Regions from separate parts of the Pseudoalteromonas sp. NH0006-46 genome, predicted to be linked through region 2. Evidence: predicted binding sites of a transcription regulator. Region 2 holds the regulator's gene; each other region holds the start of a gene.
What was found. Region 2 encodes sigma-54, which starts transcription at its own class of promoters, with help from an activator protein. Its sites were predicted from a motif close to GTTGGCACGNNNNTNGNNT; they were not measured.
Positions count from the first base shown of each region.

Region 1: a site for sigma-54 is predicted at 2,739-2,757, ahead of AC27I2_RS07205 (DUF1328 family protein). Genes of this name have one in related genera too.
Region 3: a site for sigma-54 is predicted at 2,222-2,240, ahead of glnA (glutamate--ammonia ligase). Genes of this name have one in related genera too.

Region 1 covers NZ_BAAJML010000002.1:516,441-521,503, reverse strand. Annotated here, with positions in the region: gene AC27I2_RS07220 (sodium ion-translocating decarboxylase subunit beta) at 1-223, opposite strand, end outside; gene oadA (sodium-extruding oxaloacetate decarboxylase subunit alpha) at 237-2,018, opposite strand; gene AC27I2_RS07210 (OadG family protein) at 2,028-2,273, opposite strand; gene AC27I2_RS07205 (DUF1328 family protein) at 2,797-2,970, shown strand; gene AC27I2_RS07200 (hypothetical protein) at 3,022-3,213, shown strand; gene AC27I2_RS07195 (YcxB family protein) at 3,347-3,814, shown strand; gene csrA (carbon storage regulator CsrA) at 3,866-4,057, opposite strand; gene AC27I2_RS07185 (aspartate kinase) at 4,158-5,063, opposite strand, start outside.
Region 2 covers NZ_BAAJML010000001.1:249,059-254,121, forward strand. Annotated here, with positions in the region: gene rapZ (RNase adapter RapZ) at 1-284, opposite strand, end outside; gene ptsN (PTS IIA-like nitrogen regulatory protein PtsN) at 304-756, opposite strand; gene hpf (ribosome hibernation promoting factor) at 761-1,048, opposite strand; gene AC27I2_RS01110 (RNA polymerase factor sigma-54) at 1,075-2,574, opposite strand; gene lptB (LPS export ABC transporter ATP-binding protein) at 2,644-3,369, opposite strand; gene lptA (lipopolysaccharide transport periplasmic protein LptA) at 3,366-3,902, opposite strand; gene lptC (LPS export ABC transporter periplasmic protein LptC) at 3,892-4,446, opposite strand; gene kdsC (3-deoxy-manno-octulosonate-8-phosphatase KdsC) at 4,443-4,994, opposite strand; gene AC27I2_RS01135 (KpsF/GutQ family sugar-phosphate isomerase) at 4,995-5,063, opposite strand, start outside.
Region 3 covers NZ_BAAJML010000002.1:62,463-67,525, forward strand. Annotated here, with positions in the region: gene glnL (nitrogen regulation protein NR(II)) at 1-40, opposite strand, end outside; gene AC27I2_RS05125 (DUF4124 domain-containing protein) at 124-645, opposite strand; gene glnA (glutamate--ammonia ligase) at 760-2,166, opposite strand; gene typA (translational GTPase TypA) at 2,673-4,496, shown strand.

The sequences.
Region 1 (5,063 bases), on a different contig from region 2:
CCACATAGTAAACTGAGTACAAAAGTCCGCCTGGGTCAGACATACCAGCAACCGGAATATTAGTTAATATCGCGCCAAAGCCAATTGGTAATAAAAGCAGAGGCTCAAAGTTTTTAGATATCGCTAAAAACAATAACAAACAGCCTACAGCAATCATTATCAAGCCAGGAAACGTAAAGTTAGCAAGACCTGTTGCATGCCAAAGGTTTAAAAGACCTTCCATTTATACGACCTCCTTAAGCCAACGCAATAATTGCGTCACCGGTGGTCACTGAGTCACCTTCAGACACAAGCACTTCAGCAATTGTACCTGTATGCATTGCACGTACTTCAGTTTCCATTTTCATGGCTTCCATAATCACAACAACATCACCTTCGTTTACAACCTGACCCGCTTTCACTTTAACTTTAAAAATATTACCTGCTAAAGGTGCATTTAGCGTTTCACCCGAAGCCACTGAAGCAGACTGAGGTAAATGCTCTGAATCTTTTAATGTGACCTCTTTAAGTTCACCGCCTTGCGCTACGACAACGTCGTAAACTTTACCGTCTACCTTAACGCTGTATTGCTCAGCCTTAACACTATTACTACTTGCTGATGACTTGGCTGGCGATTTACTTGTGTTATTTTCTTCGCTTGGTACCGGTTCAAATGCATCAGGATTATTACGGTTTTTGATGAATTTTAAACCAACCTGTGGGAATAACGCATAAGTAAGTACGTCGTCTATTTTATCCTCAGCAAGCGTTAAACCTTGCTCTTGTGCTTCTTTTAATAGCTCAGCTTCAAGTGTTTTCAGCTCAGGAGCAATGTTATCAGCAGGGCGACACGTAATAACGTCGCTGCCATTGAGTACGCGCTCTTGCAGCTCTTTATTCATTGGAGCTGGTGTTAAACCATATTCGCCTTTTAAAACGCCTGCGGTTTCTTTAGTGATAGTTTTATAACGCTCACCTGTCAGCACATTAAGTACAGCTTGAGTACCCACAATTTGTGATGTTGGTGTAACAAGAGGAATAAAGCCTAAGTCTTCGCGTACACGCGGTATTTCAAGTAGTACTTCGTTAAGCTTATCAGCGGCACCTTGCTCTTTAAGTTGGTTTTCCATGTTAGTTAACATGCCACCTGGTACTTGAGCGAGTAAAATACGTCCATCTACGCCTTTTAAACTCCCTTCAAACGCTGCATATTTTTTACGAACATCTCTAAAGTAAGCTGCAATTTCTTCAAGTTGGTTTAAGTCAAGCTCAGTATCTCGCGCTGTACCTTCAACAATTGCTACAATGGTTTCTGTTGCTGAGTGACCGTAAGTCATACTCATAGACGAGATAGCGGTATCAAGCATATCAATACCTGCATCAATCGCTTTTTGGTACGTAGCAGTACTTAAACCTGTTGTAGCATGGCATTGCATAGCAATTGGAATCGACACTGTTTCTTTCAGCGCTTTTATAAGCTCTTCTGCGTCATATGGCTTTAACAAACCCGCCATATCTTTAATACAAATTGAATGACAACCCAGCTCTTCTAATTGCTTGGCTAGCGTTAACCACATATCAAGTGTATGAACAGGACTTACCGTATACGAAATAGTACCTTGAGCATGAGCACCCACCTTAACAGCCGCTTTAATGGCTGTTTCTAGGTTACGTACATCATTCATTGCATCAAAAATACGAAACACATCAACACCGTTTTTGTGTGCGCGCTCAACAAACTTTTCAACAACATCGTCAGCATAATGGCGGTAACCTAATAAGTTTTGACCGCGTAATAGCATTTGCTGCTTAGTATTTGGCATCGCTTTTTTAAGCGCACGAATACGTTCCCACGGATCTTCACCTAAATAACGAATACAAGAATCAAAGGTCGCACCGCCCCACGATTCAATTGACCAGTAACCTGCATCATCTAATTTACTTGCAATCGGTAGCATGTCACCTAAGCGCATACGCGTGGCAAGTAATGACTGATGCGCATCACGAAGAACCAATTCTGTTAATTTTAATTTAGCCATGTGTGCCCCTTATTTGTTATTTGATTTGTACTGAGCAATGGCAGCACTAATAGCAGCGATGTGCTCATTTGGCACACCTTGAGATTTAAACGATGGTGACTTAACTGGAGTCGCAACTTCAGCAGAGCTAAAACGCGCCACTAAGTTAGACATTATTGTAACTGCGCCAATTAATATCGAAAGAAAGACAAACACTCCAACCATACCTGTCAGCATTAAGCTACCAGCGGTTGTAAGTACAGCACCTATATCCATTTTTCTCCCCTTGAAACCCATATCGAAAATAAAAAGTCGATTTAGTTAAATATTTATTCACTAGATAATAACAAAACAAATATCTTTGTCTAGCCATTGTAAATTGGTAAAACCAATTAAAATAAAAATAACATATAACCAAATTTATTAACCAGAGTAAAAACCCTTACCCATCAACACCCCATAATACACACAAAAAATACTCACTATATTTATAAGCTATAGCTGAATTTTTAACAAAGCCGAATTCCCCGTACTTTACTGAACCTAAAATCACTCATAATGTGTAGAAAAAAACAAACTTGTTAATTGGTCTTACCAAGAGAGGCTTTTTTAAGCATCTTTAAATTGCAACCTATACTTGTGTGTGAATAAGTTACACAACCCAACGTAAAAGTTACCTATTTAACAAAGTCAAAAAACAAACAAAAACACGCAAGATACTGATATAAAACAAAAATACATTATGGCACAGTACTGGCATTAACTATTGTGTACAAATTTGATAACCAAGGAGAAAACAATGTTACGCTGGACAATCACATTTTTAGTTATTGCTTTAATCGCTGCAGTGTTGGGTTTTGGTGGCATAGCAGGTGCCGCAGCTGGTATAGCAAAAATTATATTCTTTATTTTTATAGTACTTTTAGTTATTTCGTTAGTTTCGGGTGCGCTACGTGGTAAATCGCCCAGGTAGGCATATACTCAACTAACACTACAATTTTATTTATTTACAAGGAATTACATTATGAACTCTACAACTTTAAAAGCAGCACTAATTGGTCTTTTCGCAAGTTTTTTCATCATGGGTTGTCAAGATAACAACGCAGAAGAAGCCGGTGAACGTATCGATGAAGTAGTAACAGATGTACAAAATTCTGTTGAAGATACGTGCGAAGAAGTGAAAGAAGGCGTAAACGCTGAAGAAACTAACTGTTAATCGTTAGTATATTATTAAAAAAACGGCTCTTAAGCCGTTTTTTTGTGCCTAAAATAAATGCACGCATTATAAAGCTGCTCATTTATAAGCGAACTTGCTAAAATATATAAAACGATTTTTAAAGCAAGGCACTATGTCATTTTCAACCACCTACACACTTGATAAACCCTACTTTTACGAATGCTTTGACGAGTCACTTCCTTACAGCAAACGCGCACAACCTAAGTACTTTTTACTGGTACTGTTAGTCTCGCTTGGTTTATTTAGCATTTACGGTTTAGCTGATCATTATTTAGGAACATTTTTGATCATGGTTGCTGTGCTTGAATGCGTTGCTTTTTATTACCGCAGGCCATGGTGGGTGACCAGACAAATGTTTAGCCGAGCATCAGGTTCTGAGGTTACACTCACTTTTGATGATGAAGGCATTAAATCGGCAAACCATTACAAAAGCTACCAACTAGCTTGGCAAGACATCGCTGAGGTAATTGAAACGCCACGGGGCGTGTTAATTAAAAATAAAAACAGCCTGCAATATATTTCAAAGCAAATACTCACAGATGAAATGCTCGATTTTATAAACAAAAAAGCCACTCAATGAGTGGCTTTTTGACTTAACTAAATAATTTATTTAGCTAGGTATACGTGTTGATTAAGCATTGCCCGGATTAGGGTTAGACTTTTCAGCTTGTATACGCATGTAAATTTCTTCACGATGCACTGATACGTCTTTTGGTGCGTTTACACCAATTCGAACTTGATTTCCTTTAACACCTAAAACGGTCACTGTTACTTCGTCACCGATCATAAGGGTTTCACCTACTCTACGAGTTAGTATTAGCATTCTCTTGCTCCCATGTTCCAATTAAAATTATAAGATTCCGCTTATCCATATTAATGAAAAATAGACTAAAAAGTAAGTAAAAACTCACTATCTATCTACTTTACGTTAAAAATGCTTTGTGTAATGCACGAACTGCCAACTCAAGGTACTTTTCATCTATTAAAACAGAGATTTTAATCTCTGAAGTAGACACTAAAACCACGTTAATATTTTCCTGCGCCAATGCATCAAAAAATAAACTAGCAACACCCCAGTGCGATTTCATGCCCATACCAACAGCAGATACTTTTGCTATGGTTGTTATCCCGCTTATATTTTCAGCACCTAAGGACACCTTTTTCTCGGTTAGTAATTCAAGTGCTTGCAGGTAGTCATTCGAGTGCACAGTAAAAGCATAGTCTATTTTTTCAAAGATATGATTAACTTGATTAATCATATCTATTTCGATGCCGTTATCAGCAAAAAGTTTCAATATTTTTACAAGATTTTGAGTGCCACTATGTACACCCTGTAACTTAATTAAGCACTCATCTGCGTTAAATGCAATACCCGAAACAACTTTACTTGGCATGTCGTTTTCCTCAAACGTAATCAATGTCCCTTCATCGGGATTAAAGCTCGAAAGCACCCTTAGTGGAACATTGTGTTTACCCGCCGCCTCAACAGAACGAATATGCAATACTTTAGCACCTAAGCTTGCCAACTCTAGCATTTCAGCAAAGGTCACTTTACTCATTCTTCGTGCGTTAGGTTCAACCCGAGGATCTGTAGTATATACGCCATCAACATCGGTATAGATCTGACATTCGTCGGCTTTTATAGCCGCGGCTATTTCTACCGCCGACGTATCAGTGCCGCCTCTGCCAAGGGTTGTTATATTGCCTTCAACATCACGCCCCTGAAACCCGGCAATAATAGCAATACGGTTATGCTCAAGTTCATGCTTTAAACGCGTAGCTGCAATGTCTGTAATGCGGGCTCTACCAAACATATTATCGGTTTGAAT
Region 2 (5,063 bases):
CGTTTTATTAATGTTTGATCTTCACTGTCTAAATAAAATAGTGTTGGTTTTGTAAAACCCGGTAAATATTCAATAATGTGATTAAATTCATCTTGTTCTTTTGGCAAGTTTCGCACATCGATGCTAACGGCGATTTTATCGTAGTTATCAGAAACGCTTCTTACCAAAGAAGGTAATAAATTTACAGGGATGTTATCTACGCAATAATAACCTAGATCTTCAACAACGCGTAAAGCAACCGACTTACCAGAACCAGAACGGCCACTTATGATAATCAACTCCATTAATCACCCTTTAAATTTATTACGATTGGTCAACAATAATTTGATACAGCTCGGCGTCCGATTTAGCACAGCGTAGCTGTTTGCAAAATTCTTTGTTTTTTAGTTTATCAGCTATCGTCGCTAGCGTCTTTAAGTGTTGCTGGTTATCACCATCAGGTACGATGAGTGCAACAAAAATATCAACTGGTCGATTATCTATAGCATCAAAGTTAATCGGTGTTTCACTTACTAATACTAATGCTAAAGGTTCTTGTGCGCCGCTCATTCGACCATGTGGAATAGCTATGCCTCTTCCTATTCCTGTGCTACCTAGCTTTTCGCGAGTTAATAAAGCGCCCAAAATATCTTGTTGAGACAAATACGGTAATTTATCGTGAGCAAGCTCGCTAATAAATTCTAAAATTCTTTTTTTACTATTAAAAAGGACCGCAGCTTTGCTGCAGTCCTGGCATATAAGTGAACTTAGTTTCATCATATTAGTGTCGAGCAAGCTTCTCTTTGTGTTTAATTACTTGACGGTCAAGCTTATCAATCAATGAATCAATCGCTGCATACATATCTTGATGTTCAGTGGATGCGAATAATTCAGCGCCACTTACATGAATAGTTGCTTCTGCTTTTTGATTTAATTTTTCTATATCAAGAATGACATGAACATTATTAATATGATCAGAGTGCCTTTCTAGCTTCGCAAATTTGGTATTTATATAGTCTCTTAATGAATCAGTTAGTTCTACATGACGACCAGTTAAATTTAGTTGCATAAGCATTACCCTCTTTGTTTAGCGTCTTAGATCAGGCTCTTTCGCTGATTTGACGGTGGAATAGCAAGAGATTCGCGGTATTTTGCGATTGTCCGTCTTGCTACTTTAATTCCTTGCTCAGCCAATATATCCGCAATTTTGCTATCACTCAATGGTTTTGCTGAGTTTTCTGCTGCGATTAATTTTTTGATAAGTGCTCGTATCGCTGTGGATGAACATTCTCCACCATTTTCCGTGCTTACATGGCTTGAGAAAAAGTATTTAAGCTCAAATATTCCACGCGGTGTGTGCATGTACTTTTGAGTCGTTACGCGCGAAATTGTCGATTCGTGCATTTCTACCATTTCGGCTACATCATTTAAAACCATAGGTTTCATGGCTTCTGGACCGTGTTCAAAAAAGCCTTGTTGTTGTTTTACGATACAGTTAGTTACTTTTAAAAGTGTGTCGTTTCTGCTTTCTAAACTTTTAATAAACCATTTAGCTTCTTGTAAATGTGAGCGAATAAACTGGCTATCACCGCTCGACTTAACTGTACGCGACATTGCAGCATATTGGCTGTTCACACGAATTTTTGGCATGCTGTCTGGGTTTAGTTCAACAACCCAGCGGCCTTTAATTTTCTTAACTGACACATCTGGTATTACATATTCAGACTCTTCTCGCACTATTGTGTCTGCAGGCTTTGGGTTAAGCGTATGAATAAGTGTCATTACTTCTTTAAGCTCATCTTCTTTGAGCTTCGTTTTTTTCATTAATGTACGGTAGTCGCGAGCAGCTAACAAATCTATGTGCTCGGTTAAAATCATTTTTGTTTCGTCAATAAAAGGGGTGCCTTTATCAAATTGATTTAACTGAATACACAAACATTCTTGTAAGCTTCGTGCTGCAATACCAACAGGGTCAAATAATTGAATACGCTTTAAAACGGCTTCAATTTCATCAAGTTCAACCTCAACGTCATCGTCGTTATCTTGATTAAAGCTCTCTAAAATTTCTTCACAGCTGAGGGTTAATATGCCTGAGTCGTCCACGGCTTCAACTATTGCAATAGCAATCGCTTCATCCGTAGGGCTAAATGGCGTTAGTTGTAATTGCCACATTAAGTATTCGTGAAGGGTTTCAGTCGATGCACCTTGATAAATAGACTCATCTTCAGGCATGGGGCCTGAAGACGATGCTGGGGCGGCACTCATGTACTCATCCCAGCTAACGTCCATTGCCATGTCGTCACTGACGGTATCTTTTGCTAGGGCTTCACCACTGTCTTGTTCATACTCACTGGGGGCTTCATCTGCAGATGCACTTACTGTCACTTCATCATTATCTGCTTTTTGCTCATTTTTGCCTGCAAGGTCATCGGCATAGTCTTGCTCCTCAACCTCAAGTAATGGGTTGCTGTCGAGCGCTTCTTGTATTTCTTGCTGAAGATCCAATGTGCTTAATTGCAGCAAGCGAATAGCTTGTTGCAACTGAGGTGTCATTGTAAGTTGCTGGCCCATGCGCAGCTGTAGTGATTGCCTCATGTATCTCTAACAATCCTTTTAAGTTGTTATAATTAATACTAGCAGATGCATACAAATAAGGCGTAAATGTTACAGCCTAAATTGCTCGCCTAAATATACATCGCGTACAGTTTTATCGTTTAATACGTGTTCAGGGGTACCAGAAGCAATCAGTTCCCCATGAGAAACTATGTAGGCTTTTTCGCAAACATCAAGGGTTTCTCTTACATTATGGTCTGTTATTAATACACCAATACCACGGTTTTTAAGGTGTTCAATAATTTTTTTAATATCCAACACTGAAATAGGGTCAACGCCGGCAAACGGTTCGTCTAATAAAATAAACTTTGGATCTGCAGCTAAAGCACGTGCAATCTCTACTCGGCGACGCTCTCCGCCCGATAGTGCCATACCTTTGCTATCGCGAATGTGTTGAATACTAAATTCATCCAATAGATTATTAAGTGTATCTTCTCTGGCTTGCTTAGTGAGCTCCTTTCGAGTTTCTAAAATAGCCATTAAGTTTTGATACACGGTTAACTTTCTGAATATAGACGACTCTTGCGGCAAGTAGCCAATGCCTAATCTAGCACGACTGTGCATAGGTAAAAGAGTAATATCGTTCTCGTCGATAGATATTTTACCTTTATCGCTAGGGACTAAGCCTACAATCATATAAAACGTGGTGGTTTTACCGGCACCGTTAGGACCAAGTAAGCCCACAATGCTGCCGGCTTTAACTTCTAAGCCTACATTTTTAACTACTTCTCGGCCTTTGTAGCTTTTGGCTAATAGCTCTGCTTTTAATGTACTCATGGCTTACCTTTATCGCTTTTTTTTGGCTCCACAGGTACTAAAATGGTGTGCACGCGATCCGTTGAGCTTTCATCTTTTTCGGCGCTAATGAGTTGTTGCTCAATATCGTAGGTAATGCTTTTTGCATTCATTTTTTGCCCAGCTTGAGAGACCTGTGCATTTCCAATTAATGTTAAAAAACGTTTAGAAACATCGTATCTAACTTCATTAGCGCTGGCGCTCATTATTGTGCCGTCGGCTTGTTTTTCTTCAAAATAAGCGGGTGTACCTGTAGCAATTAACAGTTGCTTGTTATCACCCAATTCATCGCGTTTATGCACTTCTAGGCGGTCAGCGGTAATTTTTCTGTCGCCATGAATAATTTCAACGTTTTTTTCGAATATACCTACATTTTCTTTCAGTTGACCTTCTTGCTTATCAGCACTAATAGAAATTTGATTTGCAGCAAGTGGCGCCGTTGGTTCAGCAGCATTTGCACCGAGTGCAAGTATAAATGTTGGAATAATAAAGAGTGTTAATAGTTTATTGGTCATAATAAATAGTTCGCGTATGGTTAATTAGTTTTATCACTTCGGTTTTTAAATCGGCTTCGAGGCCTTTACCGGTGATCTTTAAATTGGGTCCTGTAACAATGACAGGTTGTTCTGATTGCATCGTTAGTAATTTTATATCTACCTGAATATTATCAGCATTTATTTTATCTATCATTGCGTTATCAGTTAAGTTACTAGCAACAACGTTACCTTCTAGTATTAATTGTCTGCCTTCGTATAGTGTTGCTTCGTTAGCGTTAATTCGCCACGTTTGTTTGTCGTTATAAAGCGTAAAAATGGGTTTATCAAAAAAGGTAAATCCTAATTCTTGATATAACTCCATTCGCGCTGCCGTTACTTTGTGGCTAATCTTCCCATTCTCGTCATACGCTGTTTGTTTTAGCTCTATGGCAGTGTAATCGGGCTTTGCAATAATGTCTGCTTCGGTTTGCTGCGGTAAACTTACTTGTGTGAAATAAGGGTACCAAAGCCAAACCATACAGCTGATGAATAAAACGCTTAATATGATGCGCGCTGCATTCATGAACTCGTACCTTTGGTGGTCAAGGGTTTGTTGTTTTCAAGCATTAGCAGGTCGGTAAGCTCTCTCACTGCACCAAATCCACCAAGCATTTGTGTGGTGTAATGCGCTAAACGTTTTATTAGCGGATGTGCGTCATTTACTGCAACAGCAAACCCTACTAACTCCATTACCGGCATGTCGGGGCCGTCATCGCCAATGTAGGCAATTTGCTCATCACATAAGTTAAGCTTTGTTTTTAGCTCCTCATAAGCGAGGAGTTTGTTTTCTTGACCTTGGTAAATGTGTTGTACTGTTAGGCTTGTCATACGCTGTTGTACTATTTTTGAATGTCGTCCGGTAATAACCGCAACGTCAAAGCCGCTGTTAATTAGCGCTTTAATGCCAAAGCCATCTTTTGTATTAAACGCTTTGAGCTCTTCACCTTGGTTACCCAGATAAATACGACCATCAGAAAACACACCATCGATATCACAAATAAGCAGCTTTACTTTTTTAGCACGTGCTTTTGCGTCTTCGCTTAGAGGTTGATAGAGCTCTTCAAATTGCATTTATAGTACTCCTGCTTTTAATAAGTCTTGCGTATTTAATGCACCAATAGGGTGATTTTGCTCATCAAC
Region 3 (5,063 bases), on a different contig from region 2:
CATCAAGTAATTCAGGGCTAAAATTTTCGTTATTAATCATGTATGCACCATTTTAGTGCGCAGGTGTTTGCAGGCCAGGTTTTATCTAAAATGAGCTGCTGCGCCTAAGTATTAAGTTTTGCTTTAATTGCCATGGGTTTTGCCTTTTCTGCGCATATTAAATATACGAGGCTCGCTCACAGCGATAATTTGGTTTTTCTCGTTAAACAGCCTCAGTTGAAGCATGTGTTCACCGGCTTCAACATCAGCAATTGCAAATACGGAGTTGTTTATTGCAGGGCCGTTTGCTTCTCCATTAACAAGCAATTGAATGGTATACCCTGTTTTAAAGCTCGGGATTACCCGGCTGGTGACGTATATTGTTCCGGTATTTTCATGAATGGTTTGATTGTGCTCAGGTGACGTAATGGCAATACCAAACCCTGTTTTTTTAGTATGGGATTGGCTGCTGAGAGTCGCTATATCTTTAGCGGGTATAGTTAAACTTTGGCTAGAGAGTTTGACCTCTGTAGCACCTTTACGCGGTGTATCTGAAAACACTAAAACGCCATTTTGATCCTTCCAAGCGTAAATTCTTTTTTCACCCGCATAACCATAATTACTTAATCCTAAAGTAATCATTAGCAATAAAATCTTACTATTCACACTGCTACCCTGCAATTTTTATGATGGCTTAACTTTAGTGGAGTTTGATTTAATTTACCATTAAAAAAGCCCGCTTAGCGGGCTTGAGAACACACATTCTTTTACAGTGTTAAATTAACAGCTGTAGTACATTTCAAACTCAACTGGGTGAGTTGTCATGTTAAGCTTTTCAACTTCTTGACCCTTAAGTGCAATGTAAGCATCAATTAGGTCATCAGTGAATACACCGCCTTGAGTTAAGAACTCACGGTCAGCACTTAGTGCATCGAGTGCTTCACCAAGTGAAGATGCAACTTGTGGAATTTCTGCTGCTTCTTCTGCTGGTAAGTCATATAAATCTTTATCCATTGCATCGCCAGGGTGGATCTTGTTTTTGATACCATCAAGGCCAGCCATAAGCATTGCTGAGAAAGCAAGGTATGGGTTAGCTGTTGGATCTGGGAAACGTACTTCAATACGACGACCTTTCGCAGATGGTACCACTGGGATACGAATTGAAGCAGAACGGTTACGTGCAGAGTATGCAAGCATTACTGGCGCTTCAAAGCCCGGTACTAAACGTTTGTACGAGTTAGTTGATGCGTTAGCAAATGCGTTAATAGCTTTAGCATGCTTGATAATGCCGCCAATGTAGTAAAGCGCCTCTTCAGATAGGCCGCCGTACTTATCGCCTGCAAACAAGTTTACACCGTCTTTAGCTAAAGACTGGTGACAGTGCATACCAGAACCGTTATCACCAACAATTGGCTTAGGCATAAATGTAGCTGTTTTTCCGTATAAATGAGCCATGTTATGAATAACATATTTCATCTCTTGGATTTCATCCGCTTTTAAAACCATGCTGTTAAAACGCGTTGCAATTTCGTTTTGGCCAGCTGTTGCTACTTCGTGGTGATGTGCCTCTACCACTTGACCTAGTTCTTCAAGCACTAAACACGTGGCTGAACGCCAATCTTGTGAAGAATCAACAGGTGAACAAGGGAAGTAACCGCCTTTAACACCTGGACGGTGACCAGTGTTACCGCCTTCGTAATCTTTATCTGAGTTCCATGCCGCTTCAACAGCATCAACTTTGTACATTGAACCAGACATATCTGATTTGTATTTAACATCGTCGAAAAGGAAAAACTCTGGCTCTGGCCCAAATAACACAGTATCTGCGATACCTGTAGATTTCATGTACTCTTCAGCACGTTTTGCAACAGAGCGTGGGTCACGCTCGTAACCTTGAAGTGTAGAAGGCTCTACAACGTCACAACGTACAATTAATGTCGTTTCTTCAGTGAATGGGTCAAGTTTTACTGATTCAGCAACAGGCATTAATACCATGTCTGATTCGTTAATGCCTTTCCAGCCAGCAATTGAAGAACCGTCAAACATTTTACCGTCTTCGAAAAAATCTTCATCAACTTGGTGATGAGGAATAGATACATGTTGCTCTTTACCTTTTGTATCAGTAAAGCGTAAATCAATGAACTTAACGTCATTTTCTTTAATAAAATCTAAAACCGATTGTGACATGTGTCCTCCAACTATTGGGTTTTATTATTGCTGCATAATTGCTTTGGGATTTATTAAGCTGATTTTGTGCCATTTTTATAACTCTATGTTTATAGGTTAAAAAAACTTAGTTGCTACAATGTGGGGCATAAAATGGCACCAACATGGTGCGGTTAAGTTCCACTTTGGTGCAAGCTGTGCACGCTCTATTTTGTTGTTAATTTAATCGCTCGAAATCAGCATAACCTAAATGTAAAAGAGTGCCAAAAATATCGTATAAATAGTGTAAACTGCATTTTTGAAAAAATAATGACAATTTATTTCATATAATTGTCATATATAAAACAGATACTTAGTAAAAGTATTGAGAAAGTTTTGAAAATTGTATTGGATAAACTTTCATCCATGTCATTAATGAGGGATAATATGCGCCCTTTTAAATCCTATGCTTGGACATCTCGTGAAAACGCAGATGAGTGCGTAGATCTTGCAGGATCATTGAGAATTTAATTTCTCTGAGTAAATATATGAGCATCGAACAGTTAAGAAATATAGCGATTATCGCGCACGTTGACCACGGTAAAACAACTCTGGTTGACAAACTACTTGAGCAATCAGGTACATTAGAAACACGCGGCGGTAACGAAGAGCGCGTGATGGACTCAAACGACATTGAGAAAGAGCGTGGTATTACCATTTTAGCTAAAAACACAGCTATCTCTTGGAATGATTACCACATCAATATCGTAGATACCCCGGGACACGCCGATTTCGGTGGTGAAGTTGAACGCGTACTTTCGATGGCTGACTCAGTATTATTACTTGTTGATGCTCAAGAAGGTCCAATGCCACAAACGCGTTTCGTAACGCAAAAGGCATTCGCGCAAGGCTTAAAGCCAATCGTCGTTATCAATAAAATTGATAAGCCAGGTGCACGCCCTGATTGGGTTATGGATCAAATCTTTGATTTATTCGATAACCTTGGCGCAACTGACGAACAGTTAGACTTTAAAGTAATCTACGCATCAGCTATCAACGGTTGGGCAACATTAGATTTAGACGAGCCATCAGACAACATGGAACCTATGTTCAAGATGATCGTTGATGAAGTATCACCACCGGATGCAGATCCTGAAGGTGACTTCCAAATGCAAATCTCTCAGCTTGATTACAACTCGTACAAAGGTGTAATTGGTATTGGCCGTATTAAGCGCGGTTCTGTTGCGACTAACCAACAAGTGACGGTTATCAGCGCTGACGGCACGACTCGTAACGGTAAAATTGGTTCAGTACAAAGCTACTTAGGCCTTGAGCGTATCGATACTGATAAAGCTTATGCTGGTAACATCGTTACTGTAACAGGTTTAGGCGAGCTTAAGATTTCAGATACGCTTTGTTGTCCTAACAACGTTGAAGCATTACCACCACTAAGTGTTGATGAGCCAACAGTAACAATGACGTTCTCTGTAAATAACTCTCCGTTCTGTGGTAAAGAAGGTAAGTTTGTAACATCACGTAATATTCGTGAGCGTTTAGACAAAGAATTAGTACACAACGTAGCACTTCGTGTTGCAGATACAGATAACCCAGATAGCTTCCGCGTATCGGGTCGTGGTGAATTACACCTAGGTATCTTAATTGAGAACATGCGTCGTGAAGGTTACGAGCTAGCTGTTTCTCGTCCAGAAGTAATCTTACGTACTGTTGATGGTGTGTTAGAAGAACCGTATGAAACACTAACGATTGACTGTGAAGAAGAGCACCAAGGTTCTATCATGGAGCAAATTGGTCTTCGTAAAGGTGAGTTAACTGACATGGCACCAGATGGTAAAGGTCGTATGCGTATGGACTTTATGATCCCAAGCCGTGGCTTAATTGGTTTCCAAACTGAGTTCATGACATTAACGTCAGGTTCTGGCTTACTTTACCATACGTTCGATCACTACGGTCCGCACAAAGGTGGCGAGCTAGGTGTTCGTAAGAACGGCGTAATGATTGCTAACGCAACAGGTAAAGCACTTACTAACGCATTATTTAACTTACAAGAGCGCGGCCGTTTATTCATCGGTCACGGTGTTGAAGTTTATGAAGGTATGGTTATCGGTATTCATAGCCGTGATAACGACCTTACAGTTAACGCGCTTAAAGGTAAGCAACTTACTAACGTTCGTGCATCTGGTACAGATGAAGCACAAACATTGACACCAGCACTTAACTATTCACTTGAGCAAGCGCTTGAGTTTATTGCTGATGATGAGTTAGTAGAAGTTACACCTGAGAACATTCGTATTCGTAAACGTCATTTAACTGAAAATGAGCGTAAACGTGCGGGTCGTGCTCCTAAAGCTTAATTGCTTTTAGAATAAAAATTTAAAAGCCGCTGTATTGAAAAATACAGCGGCTTTTTTATTTTTAAAGCAAGAGAAGCTTTCAGTTTTTAGTTATCAGTATTGAGCTCTAAAAGCGCAGCGCCTCTTAACCTCTTTGTGAATATTTTACTTAAATATTTTTTGCACAAGGAGAAGAGCATGAGAAGTGAAAGAGTGAAAGCTAAAAGAGCCTACAATGCGAAGTATCTATAATTGTTGGTAGGGTATTTTTTCGTTGGGTTTCGCTTTGCTCAACCCAACCTACGTCTCAACTATTTATTAGTCGTTACTTCATGGCAGTAGAGTGGTTTTGCCAAATGTGTCAACGACTCTGGTTCGTTCTATGACAAAACTGCCACAATGTATTTATCTCTATAAGCGCAGCGCCTCTTATCCTCTTTGTGAATAATTCACTTAAAGATCTTTTGCACAAGGAGAAGGGAGTGAGCAGTAAAAGAGTTAGAGCAGAAACAATCGATAATGCAAAGTATCAGTGTTCGCTGGTAGGATGTTTTTTGTTGGGTTTCGCTGTGCTGCGCTCAAACCCAA